Regions from separate parts of the Ruminococcus sp. Marseille-P328 genome, predicted to be linked through region 2. Evidence: riboswitches for the same ligand, from Rfam matches in the RefSeq annotation. Region 2 holds a riboswitch; each other region holds the start of a gene.

Region 1 (5,641 bases), on a different contig from region 2:
GGTACTGAATACAATGCTTTCAGAGGATGCACAGAACCGGATCATTAGTGATGGACAGGATCTGTTAAGCTACAGCCAGGATGTGGATCTTAAGCTTACGGAATATCTGAAGGATGTGAAACCTGTGATCGAGGAAAACCACATGTATATCCGCATTGCGTCAAATGACTTTTTCTCCGTTTCCAAGGATGTGGTTTCGAAGATGATTTCAGGAGAATACGATGCAGAGCAGGCCTATCAGTCATTTAATTCCCAGCTTCTTGCGGAAGAATCTGCTTCAGAGAATATCGTGCTGGATTCACAGAAATCCTATTCCAACCGTTTTCATAGCAGTGGGGGAAATGCGGCTTATTCGGTTATGGCAAACACTCTGCGTGGTATTTATGGGACGGATGTGCTAATCGCAACCGGAAACAGCTTTACGGGAAACGTGCTGAAAGCTGGATATACAGAAAAAATGGCAAGAGACATGATCATGCCAAACAGTCTTTCGGCATATAGCTGCAGGATAAGCGGGGCAGAACTGACAGAACTGGTCAGAAACTTTGTAGAAGGCTATCAGGGAGGTTTCATTCCCTTTAACCGTGGTTCTCTGCCTGTGGTCAGCGGCATTTCCGTGGAAGTCAAAGAAACGGATGATGGCTATACATTGAGTAAAGTTACAAAAGACGGAAAAAAAGTTCAGGACAAGGATACATTCACGGTAACCTGCCTTGCGATACCAAAACACATGGAAGCCTATCCCACAGATGAGAATATTGCGTTTGAGGGAGAAGACACCTTTGTGAAAGATACCTGGACAGGATATATTTCAGATGGTGATGCCATTCTTGCAGAACCTGAAGACTACGTGACTCTGAGGTGAGAAGAATGGATATTAAGAAGCATAACAAAGGCAGAGAAAAGACTGTTAGGAGAAAACGATTCCGGATCGCTGTCTTTACAGCTGTTTTACTGGGAATTGTTCTGATGGTTTTCCGATATTTTGACTTTGTGTCGAAAACTATTTATGAGGAAAGTGTTTCCCATCTGACGGAGGTTTTTCATCAGTCTGATAATATGTTAAGGGAATTGACAGATAAGAACCTGACTTATCTCCATATTTGGGGTGAGAATCTGCAGAATACCTCAAGCGAAGATGAAATCCGTAATTATATAAAGAATGCGCAGGAAGATGCCGGATTTTTGGATTTCTTTTTTCTGTCAGCCGACGGGAACTATAAGATGGTGACAGGGGAAACCGGGTACCTTGGATTACAGGAAAATATTGAAGAGGACATCCGGCAGGGAAATGATGTGATATCAAATGCAGCAGTTCCGGGAAAATCCCAGTTGCTTGTTTTTGCCACTCCCAAGGCTCATGGAAACTATCAGGGATTTGAATATGATGCCATCGCCATTGCTTATGAAAACTCTAATATCGTAGATGTACTGGATATTTCTGCTTTCAATGGAAATGCACAGAGTTTTATTGTTCATCCGGATGGCCGTGTTGTGATCGATCATTCTTCTGAGTTATGGGGGAATGTATATAATTTCTTCGGTGTTCTGAGAGAGCATTCTGATATGTCTGAAAAAGAGGTCAATGAGCTTTCGGAGAAGTTTAAAGCAGGACATACTGGTGCGATGCTGGTAAATCTGGATGGAAGGAACTATTATCTGGTCTATGAAAAATCAGATATTCAGGACTGGGTATTTCTGGGACTTGTACAGGCAGATATTGTCAATGCCAGTATGAACAGCCTGCAGAGCAGTACAATGCTTCTTGTTGGTGCGGTCGTGTTCTGTATTGCTGCTTTTCTTATCAGTCTTATTATTCAAAAAAGCAGGACAAATCTCAGAAGAAAGGATACGGAGATCCGGTACCGGGATGAGCTGTTTCAAAAGCTTTCAATGAACGTGGATGATGTCTTTCTGATGCTGGATGCAAAAACATATCAGGCAGATTACGTCAGCCCAAATGCGGAAAATCTGCTGGGTATTACGGTAGAACAGATTCGTAGAGATATTCGTGTTCTGGGAAAATTGCATCCGGCGGAACATGAAGATCCGGAGAAAAATTATCTGGAAGAAATCAAGGTTCATGAACAGCGAGAATGGGATTTTGAATATGTTCATCAGAAAACAGGGGAAAAACGCTGGTTCCATAATATTGCAATGGGTAGTGAGGTAAATGGAAAAAAGAAATACATCCTGGTTCTGTCGGACCGTACCTCGGACTGGAAAATGAACCAGGCACTTTCTGAGGCAGTCCGTGCGGCGGAGACAGCAAACAGGGCCAAGAGTACCTTCCTTTCCAACATGTCTCACGATATCCGGACACCAATGAATGCGATCATCGGCTTTACCACACTGGCTGTAAGCAATATTGATGATAAAAACAAGGTTCGGGATTATCTGGGAAAGATCCTTTCCTCCAGTAACCATCTGCTTTCCCTGATCAATGATATCCTGGATATGAGCCGGATTGAGAGCGGAAAGATCCATCTGGAAGAAACGGAGGTCAGTCTGTCGGATGTGCTTCATGATCTGAAGACGATCATCAGCGGGCAGATCCATGCGAAACAGCTGGAGCTTTATATGGATGCCATGGATGTGACAAATGAGGATGTCTATTGTGATAAGACACGACTGAATCAGGTGCTGCTGAATCTTTTGTCCAATGCGATCAAGTTTACTCCTGCTGGCGGAACCGTTTCTGTCCGGCTGAAACAGTATCCGGGTCTCCAAAGAGGCAGTGAACTGTACGAGATCCGGGTGAAGGATAACGGAATCGGTATGAGTCAGGAATTTGTACAGAAGATCTTTTCTCCTTTTGAGAGGGAGCGGACTTCCACTGTAAGCAGGACTCAGGGTACAGGACTTGGTATGGCCATCACCAAGAATATTGTGGATATGATGGGCGGCACCATTGAGGTCCGGACAGAGCAGGGGAAAGGTACCGAATTTATCGTCCGACTGCCATTCCGGACTCAGCCTGAGCACCAACGTATAGAGAAGATCATAGAGCTGGAAGGTCTTAAGGCTCTGGTTGTAGATGACGATTTTAATACCTGTGACAGCGTGACAAAAATACTTGTGAGGGTTGGAATGCGTTCGGAATGGACACTTTCCGGTAAGGAGGCTGTTCTGCGTGCACGACAGTCTATGGAGCTTGGGGATGCCTTCCATGCTTATATCATCGACTGGCGACTGCCGGATATGAATGGTATTGAGGTCACCAGACAGATCCGCAGTCTTGGTGACGATACACCGATCATTATTCTGACTGCTTATGACTGGTCAGACATCGAAGTGGAAGCCAGGGCTGCAGGAGTAACTGCATTCTGTGCGAAACCTCTGTTTATGTCCGATATCAGAGATACCCTGATGACTGCCATTGGCCAGAATCAGGCTGAGCAGGAGAAGCCTGTTCTTCCGGCGGCATGCTCAGATTTCAGAGGCAGATGTATACTGCTTGTGGAAGACAATGAGCTGAACAGTGAAATTGCGGTGGAGATCCTTAATGAATATGGCTTCCTGGTGGATACTGCAGAAAATGGGGCAGAGGCAGTAGAGAAGGTCAAGAGGTCGAAACCGGGCGGTTATGATTTGGTGCTGATGGATGTGCAGATGCCGGTAATGAACGGATATGAGGCCACGAAGCAGATCCGTGCCCTTAGGGATCCGGCACTGGCAGGAATCACCATCCTTGCCATGACGGCCAATGCTTTTGACGAGGACAGAAAGAAAGCGTTGGAATGCGGTATGAATGGATTCTTATCCAAGCCAATCGTTATAGAGGAATTGATCAGTACATTACAAAATAATCTGACAGATTAGTAATAAAAACCTGCTAAGAAGTTCGGTTAACAACTTTTTAGCAGGTTTTCAAATTATTTTTAAGCGTTAAAGCGGTGAGGTTTTTCTTGTGTAAAGTGGAGCAAGGGAGTATAATAAAATCAGTTTTTTTGTATAATTTTAAATGCTCTAATATGGAAATCGGCAAAACAGATGAAAGTCTGCGACGCAAAGCTACAGGGCCTGTAAAATGGCAGCCAGTTGCATGAAATGAGATGCGCTGCCTGTTTGGCAGCGTTTTTATCACCCGGGGCATTGCAGAGATGATGGAAATTACACAGCAGCAGTACACAGCAACAGGGATGAATGCACATATTGCAAAACCGATTGATATAAAAACAATACTTGCTGTTTTTGACCTGGTGTTTGGAACATCATAAAACACAAACGGATGAAGGAAATAAAAAATATGGATAAAAGTAGAAAAAAATCAGCCGTACTATTTGCATGTATATTTGTGGTCCTGGGAATGTGGATGATGTTATCGGTACACTGCCAGGCTGCTGAAACGAATAATGATGAAAAACAGCCACAGACCATCCGTGTCGGCTCATTTGAGGATACCTTTAATTATGTCGATAAAAACGGTGTCAGACGAGGTTATGGCTACGAGCTCATGCAGGCTCTGGCAGGTTATACCGGATGGAAATTTGAGTATGTGAAATGTGACTGGTCCAACTGTTTTGATAAGCTTGAAAATGGTGAGATTGATATCATGGGCGATATTTCTTACACCGATGAACGTGCACAGAAGATGCTTTTCCCGGATGAACCCATGGGTGAGGAAAAATATATCCTTTATGCTGATTTATCGGATACGGATATTGGGACGTCTGATTTCAAGTCTATGGATGGGAAACGTGTAGGTGTGCTCATGGGGACTGAGCCTGAAATCATGCTGACAGAATGGGAAAATAAGAATGGCATACATACAAAACATGTAAATGTGAATAGTGATGATGATGTCGAAAAGAAATTAGCGAATCATGAAATCGATTGTTTTGTATCTCTGGAGGAATCCATCTGGTCTGAACAGGGAATATCATCCGTTACCACGATTGGTAAATCCGGCATATATTTTGTAATAAATAAAGAGCGCAGCGATATCAAGACAGAGTTGGACTGGGCTATGCGTCAGCTGGATCAGGATAGTCCTTTTTTCAAGGCGGATCTGTATAAAAAGTATTTTACGCTTGATTATTGTCAAAGTCTTACAGGCGGAGAAAAGTCCTGGTTGGAAGAACATGATGGGATCCGGATCGGATTTCTGAGTAATGATGCGGCAGTATTTTCCCTGGACGAAGAGACTGGAAAATTTACCGGTATGCTGGCAGAATATTTCTCTTATGCCAAAGACTGTCTGGGAAATCAGATACTGGAATTTAATATACAGGAATATGATGAATATGATGAAATGCTTCAGGCTTTACAAGAACGAGAGATTGACATGATTTTTTATGCTGGCAGGAATCCATATTTTGCAGAAAAAAACGGATATACACTTACAAACACAGCCTGGACCTACAGCCTGATGGCGGTAACAGATGAGGAAAAATTTGATGAGAATAAGGTGTATACTGTAGCTGTGCCCAGGGAAAAATATGCCTTAAAACAGCATATTGCATTCAGTTATCCCCAATGGAAGCTTATAGATTGTGATTCGCTTGACGATGCAGCAGATATGGTCATTCATGAAAAAGCAGACTGTTTCCTCATGGGCGCAAGTCAGGCACTAATATATGATAACAGTCAAAATTTCAAGAGTATTCCACTTACAAAAACAATGGAGGCATGCTTTGCA
Region 2 (5,641 bases):
AACGAGCGACAGGAGGGAATCTTTTTTGTTGAAAATCTGGATGATATAAAGCGAATCTTGAGACGGGCATAACTTATGTTTGTACAGTAAAATGGAGTTGCATTAGCGAAAGACAGAGCACGATCAATTCCAGCTTGAAGAAGAAACAAAAATCATTCATGTCCTTTGTCATATAGTTTCTGTATATTTTTTGGAAGTTTATCAGGTAACATGGCATTTATCGTATCTTCATTACCATCTTTCATTGCTGTTTCATAATACCAGCACTTAAATTTTAAGAGGGAGAGAGTTTTTTGAAGTTCCTGGATTTCAGTTTCAACAGCTGATTTTCTGGCTTCAAATAATTCTTTCCTTTTTTCATAGCTGGCGCTGCCTTCAGATACCCAGATAAAAAATTGCTTTATATCTTTGATCTCAAGCCCAGATTTCTTCAGACATTCAATGATACGAAGCGCTTCCAACTCATTATCGCTGAAATAACGGATGTTTCCTTTACGCTCCAGATTAGGGAAAAAACCTTCCTTGTCATAATATCTTAAGGTAGAAACAGGGAGACCAAACATTGCAGAGACCTGACCGATTGTATACATAAAAAACCTTCTTTCAAAATATGCTTGACCTAAAGTTAACTTTAGGTTGTATGATATTTATATCATATACTATTGTTAGTATAATTACAAGAAATTTTGCATATGGAGGATGTTGAATATGTTAAAAACAGAAGAATTAAAGTTGGTATCTGAATGGGATAAAACTTTTCCACAGAGTAAAAAAGTAGATCATAAGAAAGTGACATTTGTAAATCGTTATGGAATCACACTTGCTGCAGATCTGTATAAGCCGAAAAATGTGTCAGGGAAATATCCTGCGATTGCCGTAAGCGGACCATTTGGTGCAATCAAAGAACAGTGTTCCGGATTATATGCGCAGACGATGGCTGAAAAAGGATATTTAACGATTGCATTTGATCCTTCTTTTACGGGGGAAAGTGGAGGCAATCCAAGATTCATGGCTTCTCCGGATATTAATACAGAAGATTTCATGGCTGCTGTTGATTTTCTTTCTGTTCGGGAAGATGTGGATACGGATAAAATAGGAATCATTGGAATCTGCGGATGGGGTGGAATGGCTCTTAACGCAACTGCATTGGATACAAGAATAAAAGCAACTGTAGCATCTGCCATGTATGATATGACAAGGGTAAATGCAAATGGGTACTTTGATTCTGAGGACAGTGAAGAAGCACGTTATGCAAAGAAACAGTCACTGAATGCCCTCAGAACACAAGAATACCGTAAAGGCGAGTATTCCAGAAGCGGTGGTTGTGTTCCACTTCCGGTTCCGGAAGATGCCCCTCTCTTCGTAAAAGATTATAGTGAGTATTATAAAGGCAGATGTTATCATAAAAGGAGCCTGAATTCCAATGGGGGCTGGAACAGTATTGGATGTATGTCATTTATGAATCAGCCAATATTAAAGTATTGTAATGAAATCAGAAGTGCAGTCCTTATCGTTCATGGAGAAAAAGCGCACAGTTATTATTTTGGAAAAGATGCTTATGAAAATATGATCAAGGACAGCAAGTACACATCCAATAAAGAGTTGCTGACAATTCCAGGGGCTGTTCATACAGATCTTTATGATAATCTGGATGTAATCCCATTTGATAAAATCCAGAAATTTTTTAAAGAAAATGGGGTTGGTTAATCATGACATTTGAAGAATATTTGAGTAATATGAATCACGGATATACTGTAGACGGTGGAAGTGAAGACCATCTGATCATGCATGAGCTGTCTCAAAGGGCATTAAAAATAACGATGGAGTTGAATAACAAATATCATACAAAAGAAGAAATTGTACAGCTTGCTTTGCCATATGAGATCCTCCTTCAGCATGCCTCTATTGTATCATGCTTATGTGTATTTGGAATTTCCCAGTCATCACTGGGAAGAATCATGGCGCAGGAAAACCTGCCGTCGCTGATCACACTTGAAAAAATATGTACAGCTTTGGGCGTGACATTATCACAGTTTTTTCAGGAAGGTAATTCAGAGAATCTGACAGAAAAACAGAAAGAAGTTTTAAGGATATGGAATAATCTGAGTACAAATGAGCAGGAAACAGTGATGTCAATGCTGCGTGGTCTTCGGAAGTAGAAGAATAGTTCGAGTATATGTATCGGCTGTTCTTTTTTTATTTTTGTCGTTAAAACGGTAATGTTTTCTTGTGTATACTAGAGCATTAAAGTATAATGAAATCAGTTTTTTTGCATAAGTATTAAAGCTATAATAAGGAAATCGGCAAACCAGATGAAAGTCTGGGACGCAAAGCTATAGGGCCTGTAAAATGGCAGCCAGTTGCATGAAATGAGGTTGCACTGTCTGTTTGGCAGTGCTTTTTTATGGTAGAGCACTTGAATAAGTAATACAGAAGCTGTTTGGAAAAATAGCGGGGAGGTTATTGACAATTAATGAATGTAAAATTAAAATCTGGAAGCAAGCAACTGTAGCCTAGAGGAGGGGAGAAAGATGAAGAAGTGCAAATTAGTACAGAATATAATGAATTTCAAATTTTGTTACATTATATTTTGCACAATTATATGTTTTATTGTTTTATCCGTTCCTACATTTGCCAAAGAAAACTCTGACAATGTTATCCGGGTAGGATCTTTTGAAGAAACTTATAATACCGTCAATGAAAAGGGAGAAAGAAGCGGCTATGGTTATGAGTATCTTCAAGATATTGCAGGTTATGCAGGATGGACATATAAATACATAACAAGTGATTGGAAAAACTGCTTTACACAGTTGGAAAATGGAGAGATTGATATTCTTGGTGACATTTCCTATACAGACGAACGTGCTGAAAATATGCTTTTTTCCGATATGCCTATGGGGGAAGAGAAATATTACATCTATACGGATGCATCCAATATGGATCTTACAGCAGGAAATCTGGATTCTTTTGAGGGAAAAAATATTGGTGTGTTTAAAGATAATATAACGGAGGATGTGCTTAACGAATGGGAGTTAAAGTATGGTCTGCATATGCAGCATGTCAATGTTTCTAATACCGCAGAAGTTATGGACAAACTGTCGAAACATGAAATTGACTGCTTCGTTTCGGTAGAAGAATCCCGTTGGGAAGAATCGGATATTTCACCGCTTACAAGTATTGGAGAGACAGAAATCTATTTCGCTATAAATCCAGAACGTCCGGATATCAAAGAAGCACTGGATAGTGCTATGCGCAGAATCAAGGATGACAACCCATTTTACACAGATGATCTCTACAGGCGTTATCTTTCTGCACAGAGCAGCTCGTTTCTTTCAAAAGAAGAAAGTGAGTGGATCGGGCAGCATGGTGCAATCCGGATAGGGTATCTGAATCAGGATGGAGGTATCAGCAGTGTAGATCCATCAACAGGTAAACTGACAGGTGTTATTACAGATTATGTGGATCTTGCAGAAAATTGTCTGCAAGGTCAGACTCTGGAATTTGAATTAAATGGATATGAGACAAGAAGTGAACTGCTTCAGGCATTGCAGGATGGAAAAATAGACCTGATTTTTCATGCAAACCAGAATCCATACTTTGCAGAAACAAATGGATTTGCTTTGTCGGATACGCTGTTGACTCTCAATATGGCAGCAATTACGGCAAAGGATTCTTTTGATGAAAATAAAGAGAATATAGTTGCCGTTGAAAAAGATGATTTTGCATTGAAAGCATATCTTTCATACAATTATCCGCAATGGAAGGTTGTGGAATATGAAACATCAGATGCAGCAGTAAAAGCAATGCAGAAAGGGGAGACGGATTGTATTGTAAGCAATTCAGGTACTGTTTCAGACTATTTGAAAAATAATAAGCTTCATAGTGTTTTCCTGACAAAAGAAGCTGATGTTCCATTTGCTATTCTGCAGGGAGAACCGGTTCTTTTGTCCATTCTGAATAAAACACTGACATCTATGCCTACAACTCAATTTTCAGGTGCAGTAGTTTCGTATAATGCTTCCTTACGAAAAGTTACAGCGAAGGATTTTATTCAGGACAATTTACTGACAGTTTCACTTATCGCTGGAATTTCTTTTTTCGTTGTTCTGTGTATAATTCTTGATTCTTTGAAAAAATCAAAACGTGCGGAAGAAAAATCCAAGAAGTCTGCTGAGCAGGCATTGAAGCTGAATCAGGAGCTTGAAGAAAAACAGCAGGAATTACAAAATGCACTTGTAGAAGCACAGAGTGCCAATAAGGCTAAGACTTCCTTTTTAAATAACATGTCTCATGATATCAGAACACCGATCAATGGTATTATTGGTATGCTTACGATTCTTGAGAAAAGCGGAAATGATGCTGAGCGGGCAAAGGATTGCATGAATAAAATACATGAGTCATCGAAACTGCTACTATCATTGATAAATGATGTTTTAGATATGGCAAAGTTAGAATCAGATACAGTGGTTTTTGGTGATGAATCCATCAATCTGGATCAGGTATGTCAGGAAATCACGGAGTCACTATCTTTTCAGGCAGAAGAAAAAGGACTTCATGTTATAGGAGAACATGATGATTACAGTGGTATATATGTTTGGAGCAATGCAGTTCATCTGAAAAAAATATTGATGAATCTGTTTACAAACAGTATGAAGTACAATAAGGTGAATGGTTTTATTTACATGAGTATGAGAACGATTGAAAGATTAGAAGATCACATGACATGTGAATTTAAAATAAAAGATAATGGAATTGGAATGTCAGAAGAATTTATAAAAAATGAATTGTTTACTCCATTTGTACAGGCAGATAATTTCCCACGTTCTGATTATAATGGGACAGGTCTGGGAATGCCTATTGTGAAACAACTTGTAGAAAAGATGGGCGGAACCATAACAGTTGAAAGCAAGCTTGGTGAAGGAAGCTGTTTTACTGTAATACTTCCATTTAAAATTGATACGAATGCACGGCCAGAAGAAAAAGAAGATTTCAATGCAGATATATCAGGTGTCCGGATATTATTGGTTGAAGATAATGAGCTGAATGTGGAAATAGCAGAATTTATGCTGACGGAAAATGGGGCTAAAGTAGAAACAGTGAACAATGGGTTAGAAGCTGTTCAGCATTTTGAAGCTTCCGAACCGGGAACATACGATGTTATTTTAATGGATGTTATGATGCCGGTGATGGATGGGCTTACTGCCACAAAAACAATAAGATCCCTGGAACGGCAGGATGCAAAAACAATCCCTATCATTGCTATGACTGCAAATGCATTTAGGGAAGATGCAGAAAAGTGTATGGAAGCAGGAATGAACGCACATCTCGCAAAGCCGCTGGATGCGGAAAAAATTAAGCAGACCATAAGCGAAGAGTTGAGAAAGCAAAATGCCTGTCATAAATGATTATGAGGCAACCGCAGCAATCAGGAGCCTTCCAGATGCATGGGAAAAGCAGACAGGAAACATAGAGAGAGGATTTTGTTATGACAGAAATTAATTTATTTCCGAAGCAACCGCAGTCTGTGACTGTTTTGGTTTTTATAACTGTGCTGATCGTTCTGCTTCTTATCCTGACTGTAATGGTACATATGAGGAACAGAAAACTGAAAAGTACGTTGGAAGAACAGATGGCGGAAAGA
Region 3 (5,641 bases), on a different contig from region 2:
AGAACCTGGTGTATCAGAATCCTGATGATTCTGTTTACCGTTATCTTTTTGTATCCGCTTTTCTGGAACCTGATGTCTGCGTTTAAGACAAATGCAGAATATCTGACAGATCCTTATGCATTGCCCGCAGCTTTGAATCTGGATAATTTTGTGGCAGCATGGCAGAAAGCAAATATTGCCGCTTATTTTGGAAATTCCATATTTGTGACAGTGCTTTCCACTGTATTGCTTCTGCTTTTGGTCATTCCCATCTCTTATGTACTGGCAAGATACCGTTTTGTGGGCAGCAGGCTGATTTCTACGGTCTACATGGCTTGTATTTTTCTGCAGGCTACTTACATTATGATTCCTTTGTTTCTGGAATTACAGGCTGTGAACGGATTAAATAACCTGCCGGTATTATGTCTTGTTTATGCAGTTATGCAGTTTCCTTTCTGTATTTTTACCTTACAGGGATTTATGTCTGCGGTACCAAGGGATTATGAGGAGTCTGCAAGAATTGACGGTGCTACTAATATCCAGCTGTTATTAAGAGTTATGGTGCCTCTTGCAAAACCCGGGATTGCGACCATTACGATGTTAAGTGCCATGGGCTTCTGGAATGAATATCCACTGGCACTTGTTCTTCTTACGGAAGATGCAAAGAAAACCCTTCCCATCGGTATGGCAAACTTGTTTGAGGTGCAGAAATATGCTACAGACTGGGGTGCCCTGTTTGCCGGACTTGTAATCGTTATGATCCCAACAATTATTATCTATCTCATTGGACAGAGATATCTGCTTCAGGGAATCGGTGCAGGCGGGTTGAAAGGATGAAAAAAGGAGAAATCATATGCCAACTGATCAGGAATTAATAAAAATAGTTCCCTCCTGCCGCCAGATTGCCTATCAGGCAACAGAGTTTTATGCGTTTTTTCATTTTGGAATGAATACGTATACCAATCGGGAATGGGGAGATGGAACGGAAAATCTGCAAATTTTTAATCCTACAGAGTTTGACGCAGACCAGTGGGTGACTGCAGCACAAAATGCCGGCATGAAAGGCGTAATTCTTACCTGTAAGCACCATGACGGCTTCTGTCTGTGGCCTACCAGATATACCAGTCACAGCGTTGCAGCAAGCCCGTGGAAAAATGGCAGGGGAGATGTGGTCCGGGAAGTGTCCGAAGCATGCCGCCGCCATGGACTGAAATTTGGAATTTATCTTTCTCCATGGGATCGAAACCAGCCTTGCTATGGAAGTGGAAAAGAATATGATGATTACTATCTGGCACAGCTGACTGAGCTTCTCACCGGCTATGGGGATATTTTCAGTGTCTGGCTGGATGGTGCATGTGGGGAAGGACCTAATGGGAAAAAACAGGTCTACGACTGGAATCGCTATTACGAATGTGTTCGAAAATATCAGCCAGACGCATGTATCTGTGTGTGCGGGCCAGATATCCGATGGTGTGGAAATGAAGCTGGCGATGTAAGAAAATCTGAGTGGAGTGTTGTTCCTGCGCGTACAGCACTTGCAGAGAGTGTACAGGAAAGAAGCCAGCAGACCGATGATGAGGAATTCAGAATGCGCCGGATTACCAGTGATATGGAAGATCTTGGAAGCAGAAAAGCGCTTGAAGGTGAAACGGATCTGATCTGGTATCCGGCAGAAGTAAATACTTCTATAAGACCTGGATGGTTTTATCATCCAGAAGAAGATGATCAGGTGAAAAGTCTGGAAGAGCTGGTTCATATCTATATTGGGGCTGTTGGAGGAAATGCAACCTTTTTGTTAAACATTCCACCTATGCCAAACGGACTTCTTCATAAAAATGATGTTAAACGTCTGGAAGAATTTGGAAGCTGGAAAAAGAAATCTTTTGCTCATAATTTAATGAGTACAGCACATGTTTTTTCGGAAAATGAAGATCCGGCGCATCCGGCTTCCAATTTGACAAAGGATACTTTAGAAGCATGGTATCAGCCTGAAAGCAGTGAGCTGCCAGTAGAGATAACGATTTGCCTGGACGACTCATACAATTTGGGGTATCTGGTATTAAAAGAGGCTGTCTGCTATAGCCAGAGAGTAGAAAAATATGAGGTATTTGTTAAAGAAGGGGAAATATGGAACAGTATTTACACAGGAACGGTAATTGGCTATCAGAAGATCATTCCTGTTAAGGGGAAAAAAGCCAGGGAAATGAAAATTGTTTTACATGATTTCCGTGTACTTCCGCTTCTAACGTTTATTGGGATTTATCCGGAAAATACCTGAGCGGTTAAGTATTGTTTTATATTATTTCATAAATTAAATAAATAATTATTTATAAAAATACCCTTTAGGAGTAGAAATCATCCTAAAGGGTATTTTCCTCTTAAGCGATATACAGGGGAGGTGGTGGTAGTTTCTACCTTAAGAGGGAAGCATGTGGCAAGTACAACGCCATATGGTTTTCGAGTACATAATACGCTTGACGTAGAAATAAGTAAAAACTATAATTGATATAACTGAAATAAACATATGATATGCCAAAAGAAAAGGAAAAATATTATGGATGTTAACTTCGAGTATTATAAGATTTTTTATTATGTGGCAAAATACCACAATTTTACCAAGGCGGCTCAGGCGTTAAACAACAGCCAGCCTAATATTACCCGGGCCATGAATTGTCTGGAACAACAGCTGAATACCACTTTATTTATCCGTACCAACCGCGGCGTACAGCTCACTCCGGAAGGAGAACGGCTTTATAATCATGTGCTAAGTGCAATGGAGCAGTTTCAGGCAGCAGAAGAGGAGCTGGCAGACAGCTCCGGATTATCTCACGGAAGTGTAGCCATCGGTGCCAGTGAAACTGCCCTCAATATTTTCCTGCTGGATAAATTAAAAAGTTTTCACATGACTTATCCGGGAATCCGGCTGAAGCTTTACAACCATTCCACACCGGAAGCCATTGAAGCTGTTAAAAGCGGAAAGATTGATTTTGCAGTAGTTTCCACTCCGGCAGAGGTGGATTCCCCATTGAAACAGATCATGCTCATGCCGTTTCAGGAGATTCTGGTTGGAGGCACTACTTTTACTGCCCTTGGCAGCCAGGAACTTTCCCTTCGGGAGGTAAAGAACTATCCGATGATTTCTCTTGGGCGGGAAACTATGACCTATAAATTTTACAACAGCGTATTTTTGTCCCATGGCCTGGATCTTTCCCCGGATACGGAAGCTGCCACTGCGGATCAGATCCTGCCTCTGGTAAAATGCGAGCTCGGGCTTGCCTTTTTGCCCCAGCCAATGGCTGCACCTTCCCTTTTGAAAAAAGAGATCGTACAGATTCCATTAAAAGATGAAATTCCGGAACGCCAGATCTGCCTGGTGTATGACAGCCAGCATCCTATGGGAGCTGCGGCAAGGGAACTAAAAAATACAATTGTATCCGGGCGGGGTTAAACCAAGTGTATGGAAAAAATTTTAGAATGCATTTTAATAATGCAAAAGATCCGGAAGTTGGCCCTATTACAGGCTGGCCGCCTCACAAAAACGTAGAAGAAAGTAAAAACGTAATAACCTATGATATTAATTCGGAGAAGCTGACAGAAGAGCAAAAAGAAGTTCCAAGGATATGGAACGATCTGAGTACAAATGAGTAGGAAACAGTAATGTCAATGCTGCGTGGACTTCGGAAGAAGGAGAACAGTTCGAGTATATGTATCGGCTGTTCTTTTTTTAATTTTTAAGTGTTAAAGCGGTGAGGTTTTTCTTGTGTAAAGTGGAGCAATGGAGTATAATAAAATAGGTTTTTTGCAGAATTTTAAAAGCTATAATAAGAAAATCGGCAAAACAGACGAAAGTCTGTGACGCAAAGCTATAGGGCCTGTAAAATGGCAGCCAGTTGCATGAACTGAGGTGCACTGTCTGTGAGACAGTGTTTTTTTACGGTGTTATTTCATAGACGTAACAATAATAATTTTATGGCAGGGAATCAGATATGAAAAATACGAGAAGGATAGTTAGGATAGACAGAAAATGAAAGGAAAAAAAGTGATTGCAGGCATTCTGCTTGCGGGAATTTTAGCAGTCACCCTGGCAGGGTGTAAAAACAAAGATAACACGAAAGAAGAAACTGAAAAGCCTGTTATTACCCTCGGAAGCGATAACTATCCACCATACAATTATCTGAATGAGGATGGTGTACCGACGGGTATAGATGTAGAACTGGCTACAGAAGCTTTCAAAAGAATGGGATATCAGGTGGAGGTTGTCCAGATCAACTGGGAGAAGAAAAAAGAACTGGTAGAGAGCGGAGAGATTGACTGTATCATGGGCTGCTTTTCTATGGAAGGACGTCTTGACGATTACCGCTGGGCAGGACCGTACATAGCAAGCCGTCAGGTGGTCGCTGTAAATGAGAACAGCGATATCTACAGCCTGAATGACCTGGAGGGAAAGAACCTTGCTGTCCAGTCCACAACCAAACCGGAAGGCATCTTTCTGAACCGGACAGATGAAAGAATCCCAAAGCTGGGCAATCTGATCAGCCTAGGACACAGGGAACTGATCTATACATTTCTGGGAAAAGGCTATGTAGATGCAGTCGCCGCACATGAGGAATCGATTGTTCAGTATATGAAGGATTATGATGCAAGCTTCTGTATCCTGGAAGAACCTTTGATGATCACTGGAATAGGTGTCGCTTTTGCAAAAGATGATGACAGAGGAATCTGTGAGCAGATGAGCCAGACTCTGGAAGAAATGCGTCAGGATGGCACATCCCTGAAAATTATTGGAAAATATCTGGATGATCCCCAGAAATATCTGGAGGTGGATGATCTTGGATATTAAGAGAAAGAAAAAAGAAAAACGAATCCAGCTGCTCGGTGGTATGATTGGAATCTGTGTGGCAGTAGTCTCTCTGTTTTATTTCTTTCATGCGGAGAAAACGGAAGCAGAGAAAAGAATGGTAGAGATTGTAAATTATGTCAAAGTGCAGTGTTCCACCTACACCCATTATAATGAATCTTCGGAATCCAAAAGCCTCCTCCGTGCTATTGAAAGTGCCAGACAGATGAGTACAAATATTAAAACGGAAAAAGAAAACGGCGGTCATCTAAGCCGGGAGTTCCTGAAAGAAAACCTGCAGACTCTCTGGGTGGATGGTATCATTGTACTGGATACAGAGGGAAAGACGGACTGCGAATACAGTACGGATGAGTCTCTGACTGATGAGATTACGGAGTATCTGCAAAAAGACATTATTATGGATTTTACCGGATATGAAGAAAGATCTTATTCAGAACGGTTTGCCAGGGAAGACGGATCCTATATTGATATTGCAGCCTGTGCCAGAAAAGATGCACCGGGTATTGTGGCAATCTACTATTACACACCTCCTGAATTTTCCAGAAACTATACACTGACGATACAGGGACTTTTAAATGGTTATAGTATCCAGAAAGATGGAACGATTATTGTCGCAGACGAGGGGATTGTTGTTGCCAGCAATGATGAGAGCCTGCTGGGGCAGAATACGGCTGACAACGAAGTTATTCAGGCAATGAAGAGACATACAGATAGTCAGCACATTTACCATTTGAAGAATGAAGGAATCGGATGTTACGGAATTATGCTGAAGCAGAGGGATTATTATATCTATGCGTATCTTCC

What was found. A riboswitch is a leader RNA that binds a small molecule or an ion and turns the genes downstream of it on or off. The one in region 2 is predicted to bind cyclic di-GMP.
Region 1: another riboswitch for cyclic di-GMP. It lies ahead of ACESTK_RS05445 (ATP-binding protein); the one in region 2 lies ahead of ACESTK_RS01555 (response regulator).
Region 3: another riboswitch for cyclic di-GMP. It lies ahead of ACESTK_RS05425 (substrate-binding periplasmic protein); the one in region 2 lies ahead of ACESTK_RS01555 (response regulator).

Annotation. Positions count from the first base shown of each region.
Region 1 is NZ_CAXUBQ010000005.1:117,875-123,515, forward strand. Features, by position in the region: gene ACESTK_RS05435 (ABC transporter substrate-binding protein) at 1-865, shown strand, start outside; gene ACESTK_RS05440 (response regulator) at 871-3,822, shown strand; cyclic di-GMP riboswitch class I at 3,974-4,049, shown strand; gene ACESTK_RS05445 (ATP-binding protein) at 4,250-5,641, shown strand, end outside.
Region 2 is NZ_CAXUBQ010000001.1:333,426-339,066, reverse strand. Features, by position in the region: gene ACESTK_RS01575 (TIGR00730 family Rossman fold protein) at 1-72, shown strand, start outside; gene ACESTK_RS01570 (MerR family transcriptional regulator) at 153-590, opposite strand; gene ACESTK_RS01565 (alpha/beta hydrolase) at 709-1,707, shown strand; gene ACESTK_RS01560 (helix-turn-helix domain-containing protein) at 1,710-2,159, shown strand; cyclic di-GMP riboswitch class I at 2,293-2,368, shown strand; gene ACESTK_RS01555 (response regulator) at 2,532-5,405, shown strand; gene ACESTK_RS01550 (ATP-binding protein) at 5,486-5,641, shown strand, end outside.
Region 3 is NZ_CAXUBQ010000005.1:109,905-115,545, forward strand. Features, by position in the region: gene ACESTK_RS05405 (carbohydrate ABC transporter permease) at 1-816, shown strand, start outside; gene ACESTK_RS05410 (alpha-L-fucosidase) at 833-2,257, shown strand; gene ACESTK_RS05415 (LysR family transcriptional regulator) at 2,534-3,427, shown strand; gene ACESTK_RS05420 (hypothetical protein) at 3,454-3,627, shown strand; cyclic di-GMP riboswitch class I at 3,802-3,877, shown strand; gene ACESTK_RS05425 (substrate-binding periplasmic protein) at 4,004-4,819, shown strand; gene ACESTK_RS05430 (ATP-binding protein) at 4,803-5,641, shown strand, end outside.